DNA from 2 places in the Pseudoalteromonas sp. Angola-7 genome. Region 2 is predicted to be linked to the other one. Evidence: predicted binding sites of a transcription regulator. Region 2 holds the regulator's gene; the other holds the start of a gene.
The links. Region 2 encodes LexA, which represses DNA repair genes until DNA is damaged. Its sites were predicted from a motif close to TACTGTATNNNNATACAGTA; they were not measured.

Region 1 (8,439 bases), on a different contig from region 2:
CGCCGTTCACCAAACTTGCGAGGCTATCGTTGGTAAAAGGTAAAAAGCAGCAACGGTTTTGCTCTTTTGCAGCAAGTACAGAAGGCAAAATGGCATTAACTCCCCGCACTTCACCATTAAGGGCAAGCTCACCGTAAAATTCATATTTATGTATATCTGGACACACTACCTGCCCCGAGGCCACTAAAATACCTACGGCAATGGCTAAGTCAAAACGCCCGCCATCTTTAGGTAAATCGGCAGGAGCTAAATTTACGGTAATACGTTGATCAGGGAAACCAAATTGAGAGTTTTCTAGGGCGCTACGCACCCTGTCTTTTGATTCTTTAACTGAGGCCTCTGGCAGCCCAACAATATTAAATGCCGGTAAACCATTACCTAGGTGTACTTCTACAATAACCTCGGGGGCGTTTATACCCACTTGGGCACGAGAGTAAATGCGAGCTAGCGACATTCCTTATCCTAATTAATGGTTTAATTAAGTAGTTTAGTCAGAATATTTAAAAACGTGTACTGTGATTTGCCATTTAATAGCCGCAATACGAAGCAATAAGGTAGTTAGCATTGCCATTACCATGGCAAGTTCGGTCGCGAACGCAAAATGAATTCCCAGCGTATAAACTACACCGCCAGCAATACAGGTAATAGCGTATAACTCACCTTTTAGCAGCATAGGAATTTCGCGAGCAAGCACATCACGGAGCATGCCCCCGAAGCAACCGGTAATTACACCCATAATAATTGCGGTCATATTTGGCATGCCGGCTAGTAAGGCTTTTTGGGTGCCCATTACCGCAAAAAATGCTAAACCAAATGCATCGGCAATTTGTAATGTGTAGTGCGGAATCGACTTTTGCTTGTTAATAAGCCGCGTGGTAATAAATACCGCGGCTAAAATAGCATAAAAAAAACTTTGATCGTGTAGCCAAAATACCGGAACATCTAATATGAGATCGCGAACCGTACCGCCCCCAATCGCTGTTACCGCTGCTAATACTACAACCCCAAAACCATCCATTTTCTTTTCGTGTGCGACCAAAGTACCTGTAACAGCAAACACAGCAATGCCGATTAAATCAAACCAGTGATAAAGTTCAGTCATGAGGAACAACCCAAAATTATTTGTGCCGTTTTAACACAAACTATACAAAGTTTTAAGTAATAACGTATTTTTAGAGAAGTTTATAATATTTATAGATATTACTTGGGGTATAAATCTAAGAGTGTTTTATAGGGAAAGAAATATAAATTTTAGGCATAAAAAAACACGCCTTAAGCGTGTCGTTTCATTTTATGTATTTCAGTGGTTGCGGGAGCCAGAGCTTATGAAAGGTGAACCGACGACCTTTGCTGGCTTATGCAGAGCTGAGCCCGACGAGCTATTCATTTCACTTAATTTTAGGCATAAAAAAACACGCTTTAAGCGTGTCGTTTCATTTTATGTATTTCAGTGGTTGCGGGAGCCGGATTTGAACCGACGACCTTCGGGTTATGAGCCCGACGAGCTACCAGGCTGCTCCATCCCGCGCCTGAAATATGTATACTTATTTAGCGTTGCTTACATTACAACGTGGCTGCCAACTCCCTAAAGGAAATTGGTTGCGGGAGCCGAATTTAAAACGACTACCTTTGCTGGCTAATGAAGAGCTGAGACCGACAAGCTTTTCTTTAACTAACATTTTACAGTAACCTCAAACCCCTAAAGGAAATTGGTTGCGGGAGCCGGATTTGAACCGACGACCTTCGGGTTATGAGCCCGACGAGCTACCAGGCTGCTCCATCCCGCGCCTGTATATTTTAAGTCTATCGACTACTTAATTTAATCTCTTAAGTTAGAGTTTACAGTAACCAAGCTTTTAAAAAAATTGGTTGCGGGAGCCGGATTTGAACCGACGACCTTCGGGTTATGAGCCCGACGAGCTACCAGGCTGCTCCATCCCGCGCCTGTAATTTCTTTGAAATAGTTTCGTGTTAATAACGAGCCTGTTTCGAAGAGAGCGCTATAATATAGGAATAAACTTATATTGCAAGGCTTTAACTAGTTAATTGTGTTCAACCGAACAAAAAGCAATCAACAAGCACTATAAATAGCTATCTCTGGTGTGGGCTTATCATTTTTTGAAACTCCCAATCTGGGTGTCCCATTACAATAAAGTCAGGATTTTCAGTGCTCTCACGCTGGTTATAAGTAAGCGGATTAAATTCTGCATCGGTTATACACCCGCCCGCTTCTTCTACAATAACTTGTGACGCGCCGGTATCCCACTCGCCTGTAGGGCCAATTCGTAAAAAGCAGTCGGCTTTACCCTCGGCAACTATACATGCTTTTAGCGAGCACGAGCCTACTGCAATAGTGGCAAACTGCGTATTTAAATACTGACTGACCGCTTCAATTTTTTGTCTACGGCTTACTGCCAACGTTAGGTTATCGGGTGTTGCTACCGACATTTTTGTGTCACTACCATTTTCTCGTTTAAATGCCCCCTGATTAGCAGTAGCAAAGTAAGTGATCCCTTTTGCTGGCCAATGAATCACACCTAAAACGGGGTGATTATTTTCAATAAGTGCAATGTTAACGGCAAAGTCACCACTTTCTAAAATAAACTCCCCAGTGCCATCCATCGGATCTAATAACCAATAGCGCTGCCAGTTCTTTCTTTGGGCAAGTGCCGGAATAGGCGTTTCTTCCGACATGATAGGAATGTCGGGCGCAAGCGCTTTTAAACCAGCAACAAGCACATCGTTAGACGCTAAGTCTGCTTTTGTAACAGGCGTAGAGTCTGATTTTTCTTGCTGGCCAATATCGTCTTTTTTATAAATAGCCATAATGGCATCGCCTGCATTTTGTGCAAGTTCAATACAAGGCTCTAGTAATTTATTCATTTGCAGCTCCAGACGCTAAATACTTATTTAATAATAGCAAAGCGGCAACACTGCGAGCTTCGGTAAAATCGTCTTGCTCTAATAATGACTGCCAATCTGTTAATGGCCACTTAACAACCACTAAAGGTTCGGGCTCATCACCTTCTAACGTTTGCGGATATAGTTGCTTAGCAAATAAAATATGCATGGTCGCGTTAAAGTAACTTGGCGCCATTGATACTACTTTGAGCGGCTCAAAAAATTCAGCACCAAAACCCACTTCTTCTTTAAGCTCTCTGTTTGCAGCTTGCTGTGGTGTTTCGCCTGGGTCTATCAAGCCTTTAGGAAAGCCTAATTGGTAGTCGTTTGTGCCCGCGCAATACTCACGTACCAGTAGCATTTCGTTATCGGCAGTTATTGGTACAATCATTACAGCCCCGCGGCCACCGCCACGTATGCGCTCATACTGGCGCTCTTCGTCATTAGAAAACTTAAGCTCTAACGATTCAACAGTAAATAAACGGCTTTTAGCAACTACATTGTTACTAATAATTTGAGGCGGAGTTGGGTGCTTTTTCTGTGTCATTGGCGTTATTTTGCTATCATGGCAGTTGTGCTTAATCATAAACTTTTCACAAGGAAAAGCCCATGCTAAATTGGTCAAAAATCGATACCGTTTTACTCGATATGGACGGAACATTACTCGATTTACATTTCGATAGTCACTTTTGGCTTAACGTTGTACCAGAGCAACTTGCGCTCACTCGCAATATTACCCTTGATGAAGCAAAAGCCGATATGCACAAACGCTATCAAGCGGTAAGTGGTCAAATACAGTGGTATTGCTTAGATTATTGGCAAGAGCAACTCAATTTACCAATAATGGAATTAAAACGCCAAACCCAGCACTTAATAAAAGTACGCGAAGATGTGCCCCACTTTTTAACAGAGTTAAAAAAAGCAGGTAAAGAGCTAATTCTTTTAACTAACGCCCACCCTGAAAACGTCATGCTTAAATTTGAACATACCGCGATAGATAATTATTTAGATGGCGTGGTGTCTACTCATCAATACGGAGTGAGTAAAGAGCAGCAAAGTTTATGGCATCAAGTACAAAAAGACTTAGGGTTTAATAAGCAGCGCACTTTGTTTGTTGATGACAGTGTGCCAGTTTTAAATGCTGCTCGAGAATACGGCATTGAACATTTACTTGCGGTGGCTAACCCAGATAGCCAGCAACCACATAATGTAATAGCCGATTACTTAAACGTAACCGACTACAGAAACATAATCTAGCAGCTAGATTATTGTTGCGGGTAACGCGCCACTAGGCCTTGATATACTAACTTTGCAAAGTCGGCATGTTCGGTATCAAGGCTTTTAACGACTTCGACTAAATGCTCGTTATCCTCTTGGCCATTCCATACTTTGATGTAGCTGCCATCTTTGTAGCCATGATCTTGGCGAAAAAAGTTTAACGTGTTTTTACCTACGTAACCGCGGTATAAATCGTCAATATCCATCCCTATTTGCGCCATACACCCTGCAAACGCGGCCGCGTTAAAGGTTTTATTTGCAACTGCTGAAGCTGCTAATATTTCAAGAGTTTGTTTAAAGTCATCTGCGGCCTGTGGTGCGCTAAGTTCTTGTTCTAGCTGCTTAGCTAACTCTTCGTAAGAGGTTGTTCCGTCAATTCTTAACGACAAACCAAAATGAAATATATCAACCAATTCTAGAATGACTTGCTCGGTGTCTGGGGTTTGTTTTTTCCACCACTTCCAACCGTAATGATCTAGCATTTCTGCACACTCTACCCAAATGGCTCTGTACCACTCAAAGCCTTGGCTAAACCATTGATCATGAACTTTAGTGTTCATGGCATTTTGCATTTCTAGCATTACTACTAGCTTATTTAAGTTGGCTGACATATCGTTTCCACTTGAGCTTTTAAATTACGCTTATGATACAGGCAAATAATAAAAAGTGCATTTTTGATCTATTATAAACAGCACATAAAAACAGGGCAGGAAATAATGATGAGTAAAGTGTTACTGCACACCTTGGCGACTATTGTAATGGCTGCTTTTTTAGTAACGAATGCGCAAGCAAGTACAGAAGGAATTGCTGCAGCCCCCGAGCAAGTATCACCATTATTACCGGGCTTAAGCGTGCCTAATATAACGCTCAAAGATCAACATGGTAATAATGTAGAGTTACAAAAGCGCTTTGCTGAAAAAACAACGGTGCTTATTATTTACCGCGGAGGTTGGTGTCCTTATTGCTCAAAGCAACTGGCTAATATACAAAAAATTGAGCAGCAACTCGCTAATTTAAATGCGCAAATTATTGCAGTATCACCAGATAGTCCAGAAAAACTAGCCCAAAGTAAAATAAGTTCGCCAAATTATTTACTGCTTTCAGATGATAGCTTAACCCTAGCAAAAGCCTTAGGTTTAGCTTATTTTTTAGATGATAAAACAGCTGCTATCTATCGCAATAAGCGCGGTGTTAACTTTGTTGATGCCCAAGGCAAGGTAAACGTCGCCTTACCTGTACCGGCTGTATTTGTAATTGATAAAAGCGGCGTTGTTTATTTTCAGTACGCAAACCCTAATTACAAAGTACGTTTAACAGAGGAGCTATTATTAGCTGGCGTTAAATCAATAGAAAATCAATAATCTGTAGTTATACCAATCGACTTAAATATTTAATCATTCTAGGGTGCTAAATAGAGCGCTATAAATGCCTAATAACTTAACACCATTGATATTACAAAAAAGGCCAACTAGGTTGGCCTTTTAAACGTTTAACGCGAGCCACTAAACTCAGCCCACGACTCTATTAAATCTATAAAATCTTCAAAGCCACAACCACTCACTAGGCCATTTTCTTCAAGCATTAAGTCATCATCTTGATAGGCGACTAAATCTTCGCTGTCTTGGTGTAGAGCATGGGCTTCAAATAAGGCTTCGTCTTTAGAGAGTATTAAGTCTATCTCTTGGCCTTTTAACGTTATTGGCTCGTAACTTGTTTTTACCGAGCTAATAAGTGCTTGTACCATCGCGACTTTTTCTTTGCCAATTTCTTCGTTTAACCAGCGGCCAATTAGGGCATGCTCGCTGCTTATTTTAATGCGCAGCCCACTAATAGGGTCACGTATAAATTGATATTCCATAATTTTTACTTTTAGAACGCTAATGCACTAATTATACCCATAAATAGCCTTAAACACCGACCCTAAAACGCAAAATAGCGCCAATGGGCGCTATTACTTATTTTATGATCACTAATCTCTGGAGCGGTATCTCGCGGCGTCAATTATTGCCCAAACGTATACTATCGCGGCAATAATCCCTGGCACAACTAAAAACCACAGTGCGGCACCGCCAAAAAAGAAAATAGCAAATAGTAAAGCAGCTAAAATACGCCCTTGTACTAATTGACCTAAACCGGGGAAAAATATATTACATAGTGCTGCAATTACATTACCACCTGAACCTTGTCCTGACATACTCACCTCTGTAGTTAATTAATTTTAAGTTTTAGTTATTTACTTACTATCACACTTTATGCCAATTTATTAAAGCTTAAAAATCAAATAGTTAAATTACTACTAAATAACTGCTTTAGTATTTTTTACTAAATATAGGTCAATTTGATTATTTTTATTATTAATTATCGTTACTTAAGAGTACACAAAAGCGACTAAGGGATTAGTTTTACAAGTATTTTTAGAATAGCTGTTCATAAAAACAGTATTTTATTTAGCCTAACAAAAACACCTGTTATACTGCCCTCATTATTGATTGAAAAGGCGTAACGATGGACGTTTCTGAATTACTCGATGGCTTAAATGACAAACAACGCGATGCCGTTGCAGCCCCACTACAAAACATGCTGGTATTAGCAGGTGCTGGTTCGGGTAAAACACGTGTTTTAGTTCATCGTATCGCGTGGTTAATGCAGGTTGAGCAAGCATCGCCTTATAGTATTTTTGCGGTTACCTTTACTAATAAAGCCGCTAAAGAAATGCGCACCCGTGTTGAAGAAACCCTTAAAGCCCCTGTCGGTGGCATGTGGATTGGTACATTCCATGGTTTATCACACCGTATTTTGCGCGCTCATCACCGTGAAGCAAACCTGCCAGAAGCCTTTCAAATTTTAGACTCTGACGATCAACTTAGAATGATCAAGCGCTTATTAAAATCAATGAATATTGATGACAAAAAATGGCCCGCCAAACAATTTGGCTGGTACATCAGCGCTAAAAAAGATGAAGCCCTGCGCCCTAAAGATATTCAAGCCTACGATATAAACGAGCAAATGATGCTGCGTGTATATGCCGCCTATCAAGAGGCGTGTGACCGTGCAGGTTTAGTCGATTTTGCAGAAATACTGCTACGTAGCTACGAGGTTCTTAAAAATAACCCTACGCTACTACGCCATTACCAGCAGCGCTTTGCCCACATGCTGGTAGACGAGTTCCAAGATACCAATACCATTCAATACGCATGGTTAAAGCTACTTGCTGGTGATACACAAAGCATTATGATTGTAGGCGACGATGACCAGAGTATTTACGGCTGGCGCGGCGCTAAAATAGAAAACATTAAACGCTTTTTAACTGATTTTGACGCCGAAACTATTCGTCTTGAGCAAAACTACCGCTCAACCGCGACCATTCTAAAAGCATCTAATGCGCTAATTAAAAACAATTCAGAGCGCATGGGTAAAAGCCTTTGGACCGATGGTAACGAAGGCGAGCCTATATCAATTTATGCCGCCTTTAACGAGCTAGACGAAGCCCGCTTTGTAAGCAGCAAGCTACGCAGCTGGTTAAATGCTGGTAATGCGTTGCAAGACGCCGCTATTTTATACCGTAGTAACGCGCAATCTCGTGTACTCGAAGAAGCCATGCTGCAAGAAGGCTTAAAGTACCGTATTTACGGTGGTATGCGATTCTTCGAGCGCCAAGAAATTAAAGATGCGCTATCGTACTTACGATTAGTAGGAAACCGCCAAGATGACGCCGCATTTGAGCGTGTAATTAACACCCCTGCGCGTGGTATTGGCGATAAAACATTAAGTCATATACGTGATTGTGCACGTGCTGAGTCTCTGCCTCTTTGGTACGCAGCTAAAGCTATTGTTGAACAACAGCATTTATCTGGCCGCGCGGCAGGTGCAGTATCTAAATTTGTAGAGCTGGTTGAGCACATAGAAGACAAAATTAGTGACCTTACACTGCAAGAGCAAGCCAAATACGCTATTCAAACCTCTGGCCTTATGGCTATGTACCAAGCTGAAAAAGGTGAAAAAGGCCGAGCTCGCGTAGAAAACTTAGAAGAGCTTATCAGTGCCTGCGATCAGTATGAACTCCCCGAAGAAGAAGAGTTTAGCTCACCACTACAAGGCTTTTTAGCTTATACATCGCTTGAGTCTGGTGAAGGCCAAGCCGATGAACACGAAGACGCTGTGCAAATGATGACTCTTCACTCTGCTAAGGGCTTAGAGTTTCCACTTGTGTTTATGGTAGGCGTTGAAGAAGGCATGTTCCCATCGCAGCAAAGTAATGAA
Region 2 (8,439 bases):
GTACATAAAAAATAGCTCGCCAGCAACGGGCATACCGGTCGTAAACATATGATGCGCCCACACTATAAAGCTCAGTAATGCAATAGAGGAGGTTGCGTAAACCATTGAGGCATAACCAAATAGTTTTTTACGTGAGAATGTAGGCACTATGGTCGAAATAATACCAAAGGCGGGTAAAATCATGATGTACACTTCGGGATGGCCAAAAAACCAAAATATGTGCTGAAACATCACCGGATCGCCGCCACCTGCCGCATCAAAAAAGCTGGTTCCAAAGTATTTATCGGTGAGCACCATAGTGACCGCTCCGGCCAGTACGGGCATAACAGCAATTAATAAAAATGCGGTTATTAGCCATGTCCAAACAAATAATGGTAGTTTCATCCATGTCATGCCTGGGGCACGTAAATTAACAATGGTCACAATTACGTTTATTGCGCCCATAATTGAGCTAATCCCCATAATGTGCACTGCAAACACAAACATTGCAGTGTTATCGTTACTATACGTTGTTGAAAGCGGCGCATAGAATGTCCAGCCAAATGCGGGGCCGCCTCCAGGCATTAATAACGAGGCCAATAAAATTAAAAAAGCGAAGGGTAAAATCCAAAAGCTCCAGTTGTTCATTCTGGGCAGTGCCATATCTGGCGCGCCAATCATGAGCGGTACCATCCAGTTAGCAAGTCCCGTAAAGGCTGGCATTACAGCACCAAACACCATAATTAAACCGTGTACTGTGGTCATTTGGTTAAAAAAGTGTGGGTCTACCAATTGTAATCCTGGCTGAAATAACTCAGCCCGAATAACCATGGCCATTGCACCGCCAATTAAAAACATAGTCAGCGAAAAAATTAAGTACATGCTGCCAATATCTTTATGGTTTGTTGTGTATAACCAACGCTTAAAACCTTTGGCTGGGTGATGGCCGTGGTGAGCGTCATTGGCGTTAGGTTGTTCTACTATGCTACTCATTAGTTCGCCTCCGCATCAAGTGCTGCCTGAATTTCACTAGGTTGGATGACATCACCCGTTTCATTACCCCACGCATTACGTTTATAGGTAATTACCGCTGCAAGTTGTTTAATTGAGAGCTGCTTTGCAAATGCCTGCATTGCAGTTCCTGGGCGGCCATGAATCACTACATCAATGTGATCTTTTATATCACCCAAAACAATGGGGCTGCCTTTTAGCGCAGGAAATACGCCCGGTAACCCCATACCAGTAGGTTGATGACACGCAGCGCAACTTGCCATATACACTTGCTCACCTAGTGTCATTAGCTCTTCTTTAGGAATTGTTGTCTCAAGCAATGCGGCATCAGCAAGTGCGGCTTTTTGCTTAGCTTGCTTAGCATCTGCAAGCCATGCGTTAAAGTCCTCTTGCGATTTAGCTTCAACCACCACGGGCATAAAACCATGATCTTTACCGCACAGCTCTGCACACTGCCCTCGGTAAATACCTTCTTCGTTAATGTTGGTCCACGTTTCGTTGATAAACCCCGGATTGGCATCTTTTTTAACGGCAAAATCGGGGACCCACCAAGAGTGAATAACATCATCAGAGGTCATTAAAAAACGCACCTTTTGATTAATTGGCAGTACTAAAGGTTTATCAACCTCAAGTAAATAATTAGGGTTTTTATTAGCAAGGTTGGCTATTTCGTCTTGAGGGGTAGATAAAATAGAGTAAAACTCTACGTCTTCGCCCATATATTCATAATGCCACTTCCACTGTGACCCTGTAATTTTAATGGTTAAGTCAGCCTTACTGGCATCTTCCATCGCAATGAGGGTTTTAGTGGCAGGGATTGCCATGGCAATTAAAATAACAAACGGAATGGCAGTCCAAAGAATTTCTACTTTGGTACTTTCATGAAATTGGGCAGGAACTGCCCCTTTAGATTTACGGTGATGAATCAGTGCCCAAAACATTATTGCGAACACTATCACCCCAATCACACAACATATTAAAAATATGGTCATGTGTAGCTGATATACATTATTACTTATATCGGTTACGCCCTTGCGCATATTGTATTGGCTATTAGCCAGCACTTGCTGCGGGAACATAATCAACACAAGCCACAAGGTAGAGGTTAGTTTACCCATGTGACGGCTCCTTTGATGCTATTGCGAATGCAAAGCGAAGAGGCATACGGCTTAAACGCCAATTCGTTATTTTTATTTTTTAACCAATCTTATTTTTGATTGGTATCGCTAGGACAACAAAAGGTTTGTGTATATTGTGTGTTCTCATAACTAAAAAGCTGTGAGTTATTGTTAGTCCAGCACATTAATGATTAGCTAAAAAACGTACAACAAGCAAGTTTTAGTATAAAAAACAATCAAGTGATATTTTAAAATTGACTAAATGACGGCGTATTAAATTGTTATTTAACAGCCAAGATACGAGCAAAATTAAGGGATGTAACACGCTTAGGAAGATAAAAGTATGAGTGAAAAAAAGTTTACAGCCTAAATAATTTTAGGGCGTTTTGAGATGGCGGAAGGTTTGTTTTTAAAACAAAAATGCACACTAAAAAGTGCGCATTTATAAATATTAATTAAAAATCGTTAAAAATTACATCCAGTCGGCATTTCTTATTACGCCAACAGCTAACCCTTCAATATTAAACGATTCGTTTTCAAGGTCTACCTCTATAGGCGTAAACTCTTCGTTTTCGGCGTGCAATAATACTTTTCGGCCTGCTTTTTCTAGGCGTTTTACGGTTACGTCTTCATCTACTCGTGCAACCACAACTTGGCCGTTTTCTGCTGTTTGAGTACGATGTACCGCAAGTAAGTCGCCATCCATAATACCTATATCTTTCATACTCATGCCGTTAACACGCAGTAAAAAGTCGGCGGCTGGTTTAAACATAAGTGGGTCTATTTTACAGTGACTCTCAACATGTTCTTGCGCCAAAATAGGCGAACCCGCTGCAACTCTACCTATTAATGGTAGACCTAGTTGCTCAGGCTCCTCTTCTTCAACCAATTGAATACCACGGCTTGCGCCTGGTTTCATTTTAATAACACCTTTTTTGGCAAGCGCTTTTAAGTGCTCTTCTGCGGCATTGGCACTTTTAAAACCAAGTGTTTGCGCAATTTCGGCACGTGTAGGAGGCATACCAGTGTCTTTAATAAAAACTTTTATTAGTTCGAGTATTTGAGCTTGGCGTTTAGTTAATGGTCGCATACAACTGGTTTTCCATACAGTACATTTAACTGTGAGTATATACAGTTAAATAAAAATCGCAAATTTAAATTGTGCTTTAAAATAGCTAAATACACCGCACCTGGATAAATTTTAGGTAATTACAGACGTTCAGTATTTAAAATGCTATAAATTTGCTTTCAATATAAAGGAGTAATTATGAGTATTTGGCATCAACCCATCACATTAGAGCTTTGCAAACAGTTAGATGAGGGAATAAACGGCCAAGGCACGCTGATGAAAACCATGGGCATAGAAATAACCGAAATAGGAGATGATTACCTAGTGGCTACCATGCCTGCTATTCCTGAGCATCATAATCCTATTGGTATGGTACATGGTGGCGCAAATGTGGTACTTGCCGAAACCGTAGCAAGCTACGCCGCTAACTTTGTAGTGGACTTTACAAAATTTTATTGTGTTGGACAGGAAATTAGCGCCAGCCACTTAAAGGCCTCTCGAAATGGCACTTTAACCGCCGTTACTCGTGCATTTCATATTGGTAAGCGCAGTTCTGTATGGGAAATAAAAATAACCAATAGCCGCGGCGAGCTTTGCTGCGTATCAAAAATGACCGCAGCGGTTGTCGAGCGCAAATAATTAACTATGGCTACTTTTCGATAGGGTAAATCGTTATTTCCATACCAGCGCCAATGGCAGATATACGTAGCAGTGTATCTGCATGTAGAGCTTGGTTAAAACACTTAGGTGACGTGCCCGACTCAAAGCCTATATCAAACGTTCTGCGCGAACAGCTTAGCCACTGCTTAAGCGCATTACGTGAACACGACTCTATTAATTCACATAAGTGGTTGATTGCTTTGTCTGGCGTGGTTATATCACCTGAGGCTTCAATACGCGCCAATTGACGATATTCGTCTTTGTCATAATGCAAAACCATCGCGTTTTTCTTTAAGTCTGCCACTAGGGCGCTAATATCTTGTTTAGACTCAAGCTCTAGATCTACATTTAAAAATTGAATTTCCGACATTGTCTGCTTTTTACCCTCTTATAGTTTCATCGCAAACTTTAACGCAGTTTTACTTTTATACCAAATCAACTAAGCGCTAAACATGGCTTTATTCATAGAAAATACCTGTTTAAACGCCATTGGCACCTAATTTGCCTTATAAAACGGGTTAGGCTAATTACGCTTAATTTTACCGTTTATGTATAAAAGTTATACACACTCTGTGTAATTAAACGCTTCAGGAGGACAATTATGGTAGATCATGGCCCGCAAATTAAAAACGACGATCAGTACGATGCGCTTCGAGATGAAGGCATGAGCAAACAAAAAGCCGCGCGCATTGCTAATAGCAATACTCATAAAACCGCTGTCAAAGGCGGCAAAGCCTCAAAGTATGAGCAGCGCACTAAAAAGCAGCTGTACAATAAAGCTAAAGAGCTCGGCATTAGTGGCCGCTCTAAAATGAGCAAACAAGGGCTAATAAATGCCTTACGTGAGCATTAAACACAGCCTCACTGATTTTTTAACGCTCCTTTTTATTATTTTTATAAAGTTAGAGTAAGCTTATGAATAACTGCGACAAAATGCCGCAGTAAAAGCATGGGCTGCTGTAATACACTAACGCAAAAAATAATAAGAAGCACAAAATGAGAAAACAACTATTTAAGCGCGCTCGAAAACTACATAAGTGGCTAGGCTATTTACTTGCCTTACAAATTTTAGCTTGGCTTTTAGGCGGCTTAGTAATGAGCGCGATACCACTTGAATACGTACACGGTAAGCACCTTGCTAAGCGCATACTTACAAACCCATTTACTCAAGCAGATTACCCCACATCACTCGATAATATTACTGCGCAAGTGCCTAACCCCACGCAAATAGTGTTTGAGCACTTTTTAACGACCCCGCTTATTACTGTTATTAATACTGACGAGCAGCAAAGCTTTAATGGTTTAACGGGGCGCCCTTTTCAGCCACCCACTAAAATACAAATTACCGCTAATGCACAAGCGCATTTACTCATCGACGCTAAGCCAATTAGCACAACGCTTTTAAAACAAGGCACTCGAGAGGTGGGATATAAAACAAATGTGTGGCAAGTACAATTTAACGACACCTTTAATACCACGCTGTATTTAAATGCAATTAACGGCAAAGTTATCACCGTTCGCAGCACACTATGGCGCATATTCGACTTTTTTTGGATGCTACACATAATGGATTACGATGAGCGAGAAGATTTTAACAACCCGCTTCTCATCAGTTTTGCAGCCACCAGCGTACTTTTTTGTTTATGCGGTATTATTTTATTAATACAAAACGTTAGGCTAAAAAAACTTACACGTGTTGGTCAATCAAAATAGGGTTGCCGTCTGGGTCGGTAATAATAAAACTTTTATCACCCACAGGCTCAACCTGGATATGAGCGCTTTGAAAATATTCGCTAAGCGCATCAACATCCTTAAACTCTGTAACGGTTTGTGCGTTTTGATCCCAGCCAGGATTGAAGGTCAGCATGTTTTTATCAAACATACCCGAGAACAAACCAATTAAATGCTCACCGTTTTTCATCACTAGCCAGCTTTGCTCTATCTTACCTGCAAACTCGCTAAAGCCCAGCTTTTCGTAAAACGCTTTTGAGGCTCTAATATCTTTAACCGTTAAACTTATTGAAAAAGCACCTAGCATAGTCATCTCCTCGCTATTTTTTATATCAGTATAGAGTGTACTAAACATTGCGGATTAAAATTTGCTCAGGCTTTATCTTTTAGCAGCAAAACTTTAGACTAGCGCCTCCTGTAGTTCACGTATGTGATGGATATGCTTAAATTTATTTTGGCCTTTGTGGCTTGTTGTATTTGTTTTTCTGCATCGAGTGAAGAATTTACCCGTTTTTCAACGGCTAAAAGGCACTTAATTAAAACCCTACCCGAAAACGCCAAAAGCCTTTACTGCGGCTGCGACATTAAAAAGCAAGGTAAAAAGCTAATCCCCGACCCTAGCAACTGTGGTTATATTCCGCGTAATACGTTAACTTCCTCTGGCAAGGTTAATGTACGTGCACTGCGTATAGAGTGGGAGCATATAGTGCCGGCGTGGGAATTTGGTCACCAGTTACAATGCTGGCAAAACGGTGGTCGTAAAAACTGTCGCAAGGTTAGTGCTAAATTTAGAAAAATGGAAGCCGATATAAACAATTTAGCCCCTGCTATTGGCGAAATTAACGCAGATCGCTCTAACTATCGCTTTGGTATGCTTAGCGAAAACGCTACCCAATATGGCCGCTGCCAAGTAAAGGTTAACTTTAAACAACGCGTTGTAGAGCCTCCTTTTTATGCCCGTAAGCGCATTGCCGACACCTACGCTTATATGCAAAAAACATACGGCTTAAAAATATCAGCTAAACAGCAAAAGCTATTTAATGCCTGGCAAAAACAAGCATTTGCAGATAAAAACAGCGCAAGTAAGCTGTAGCACACCTAAGTGTATACACTCATTTACATAATTTAGGGGCTAATACGTTGAATAAATGAACGGGTGTTGTAGTATTTCAAACAACTTATTTACAAAAAGTAGTTTTGTATGTTTAAAAATAATAAAGCAACACTCGCTATTATTGCTGCACTTTCAAGCCTAACGCTTGTGGGCTGTGGCGGTGGTAGCAGCATGAATGAAACGCCCGACCCAGTCGTCACACCTCCTGCAAGCACAGCCCCAACATGGACGGCAGGTGTGTTTGAGCCATCGGATGAGTTAAAAAACTTTTGCGAAAACCCACGCACAGGTAACGATCCGTTTAATAATAATGAGCCCTACCCTGACCAAGCGGGTTCGGCCCTTTACGAAAAGCTTTGGCTTCGCTCGTGGAGCGACGAAACCTACCTTTGGTATGATGAAATAGCTGATAACGACCCTGAAAACTTTGCTACAGTGGCCGATTATTTTGCCCAACTAAAAACCGAAGAACTAACCGACTCTGGTGCTAAAAAAGATAATTTTCATTTTTCAGAGCCTTCTGAGGACTACTTTCAAGAAGCGCAATCAGGTGTAACCTCAGGCTATGGTATAAATTGGGCATTTATTGGCGACCCAGCTGATAGAATTTTACGTGTTGCCTACCTAGAAGACGCCTCACCAGCAAGCCAAATTGGTTTTCAACGTGGCGATACTGTACTTGAAGTTGATGGCGTAAGCATTAATACCAGCACGCAAGCAGGCGTAGATACCTTAAACGAAGGCTTATTTAGCCCCACTAATGGCGACTCGCACACCATCGTGGTGCGCAGTAACGATGGCGCTGAAAAAACCTTTAACGTAACTGCCGGCAACATAGAGCAAACACCGGTTCAAAACGTAAAAACCATTACCACTGCAAATGGCACTAGCGTAGGGTACATGCAGTTTAATAGCCATATAGGTATTGCCCAAGAAGGCTTAATTGCTGCAGTTAATAAATTTAAAACCGATAACGTAGAAGAGCTTGTTATCGACTTTAGATATAACGGAGGCGGTTTATTAGCGCTTTCTTCGCAGCTGGCTTACATGGTGGCGGGCAGCGCCAACATTCAAAACCGTATTTATTACCAAACTCAGCAAAACGATAAACAACCGGTAGAGTCGCCTTTTCCGTTTATAGATGAAGAAATTGATTACTCAACTTTTTTTAGCACTGGCGAAAGCCTCCCCGATTTAAACCTATCTAAGGTGTATGTGCTTAGTACATCGGGTACGTGTTCAGCCTCAGAAGCCTTTATTAATGGCTTAAAAGGCATTGACGCCGAGGTAGTGCTCATTGGCGACACAACCTGCGGTAAACCATACGGTTTTACCCCAACACATAACTGTGGCACCACCTATTACACCATTCAATTTAGCGGTATTAACAGTAAAGGGTTTGGTGAATATGCAGCAGGCTTTACGCCAACGCCTACACCACAGTTTGATGCTGATGTAAAAGGCTGTGTAGTCAGTGACGACTTTGATAATCAACTAGGCGATCCAAACGAAGGGATACTCTTTACTGCGCTTTATCATATTGATAATAACGGCACGTGCCCTGTTAGCACCGCCTCTGCAAGTATTAAAACGCAAGTACAAAGCGCTGCTGGCGATAGCAAGCAGCTATTACCTTTAAACGCACCTAATAACGTTAACCGTGGCAATATGGATTTAACCTGGCCTACGTTAAATAAGGATAAGTAATGGCTAAACTACTGGCAATATTAACCTTATTATTTATTGGAGGCTGTAAC

Region 1: the regulator LexA is predicted to act here: its motif matches at 6,601-6,620, upstream of uvrD (DNA helicase II).

What each region holds. Positions count from the first base shown of each region.
Region 1 is NZ_JAQREL010000013.1:4,490-12,928, reverse strand. Features, by position in the region: gene PSH50_RS15755 (YifB family Mg chelatase-like AAA ATPase) at 1-454, opposite strand, end outside; gene PSH50_RS15750 (trimeric intracellular cation channel family protein) at 488-1,102, opposite strand; tRNA gene PSH50_RS15745 (tRNA-Met) at 1,452-1,528, opposite strand; tRNA gene PSH50_RS15740 (tRNA-Met) at 1,711-1,787, opposite strand; tRNA gene PSH50_RS15735 (tRNA-Met) at 1,867-1,943, opposite strand; gene cysQ (3'(2'),5'-bisphosphate nucleotidase CysQ) at 2,092-2,883, opposite strand; gene nudE (ADP compounds hydrolase NudE) at 2,876-3,448, opposite strand; gene yrfG (GMP/IMP nucleotidase) at 3,511-4,158, shown strand; gene PSH50_RS15715 (dUTP diphosphatase) at 4,167-4,790, opposite strand; gene PSH50_RS15710 (peroxiredoxin-like family protein) at 4,854-5,540, shown strand; gene PSH50_RS15705 (YacL family protein) at 5,669-6,037, opposite strand; gene PSH50_RS15700 (hypothetical protein) at 6,149-6,373, opposite strand; gene uvrD (DNA helicase II) at 6,685-8,439, shown strand, end outside.
Region 2 is NZ_JAQREL010000017.1:29,644-38,082, reverse strand. Features, by position in the region: gene ctaD (cytochrome c oxidase subunit I) at 1-972, opposite strand, end outside; gene coxB (cytochrome c oxidase subunit II) at 972-2,108, opposite strand; gene lexA (transcriptional repressor LexA) at 2,581-3,198, opposite strand; gene PSH50_RS18160 (PaaI family thioesterase) at 3,376-3,816, shown strand; gene PSH50_RS18155 (hypothetical protein) at 3,827-4,207, opposite strand; gene PSH50_RS18150 (Rho termination factor N-terminal domain-containing protein) at 4,436-4,690, shown strand; gene PSH50_RS18145 (hypothetical protein) at 4,834-5,550, shown strand; gene PSH50_RS18140 (VOC family protein) at 5,525-5,875, opposite strand; gene PSH50_RS18135 (endonuclease) at 6,002-6,661, shown strand; gene PSH50_RS18130 (S41 family peptidase) at 6,770-8,389, shown strand; gene PSH50_RS18125 (hypothetical protein) at 8,389-8,439, shown strand, end outside.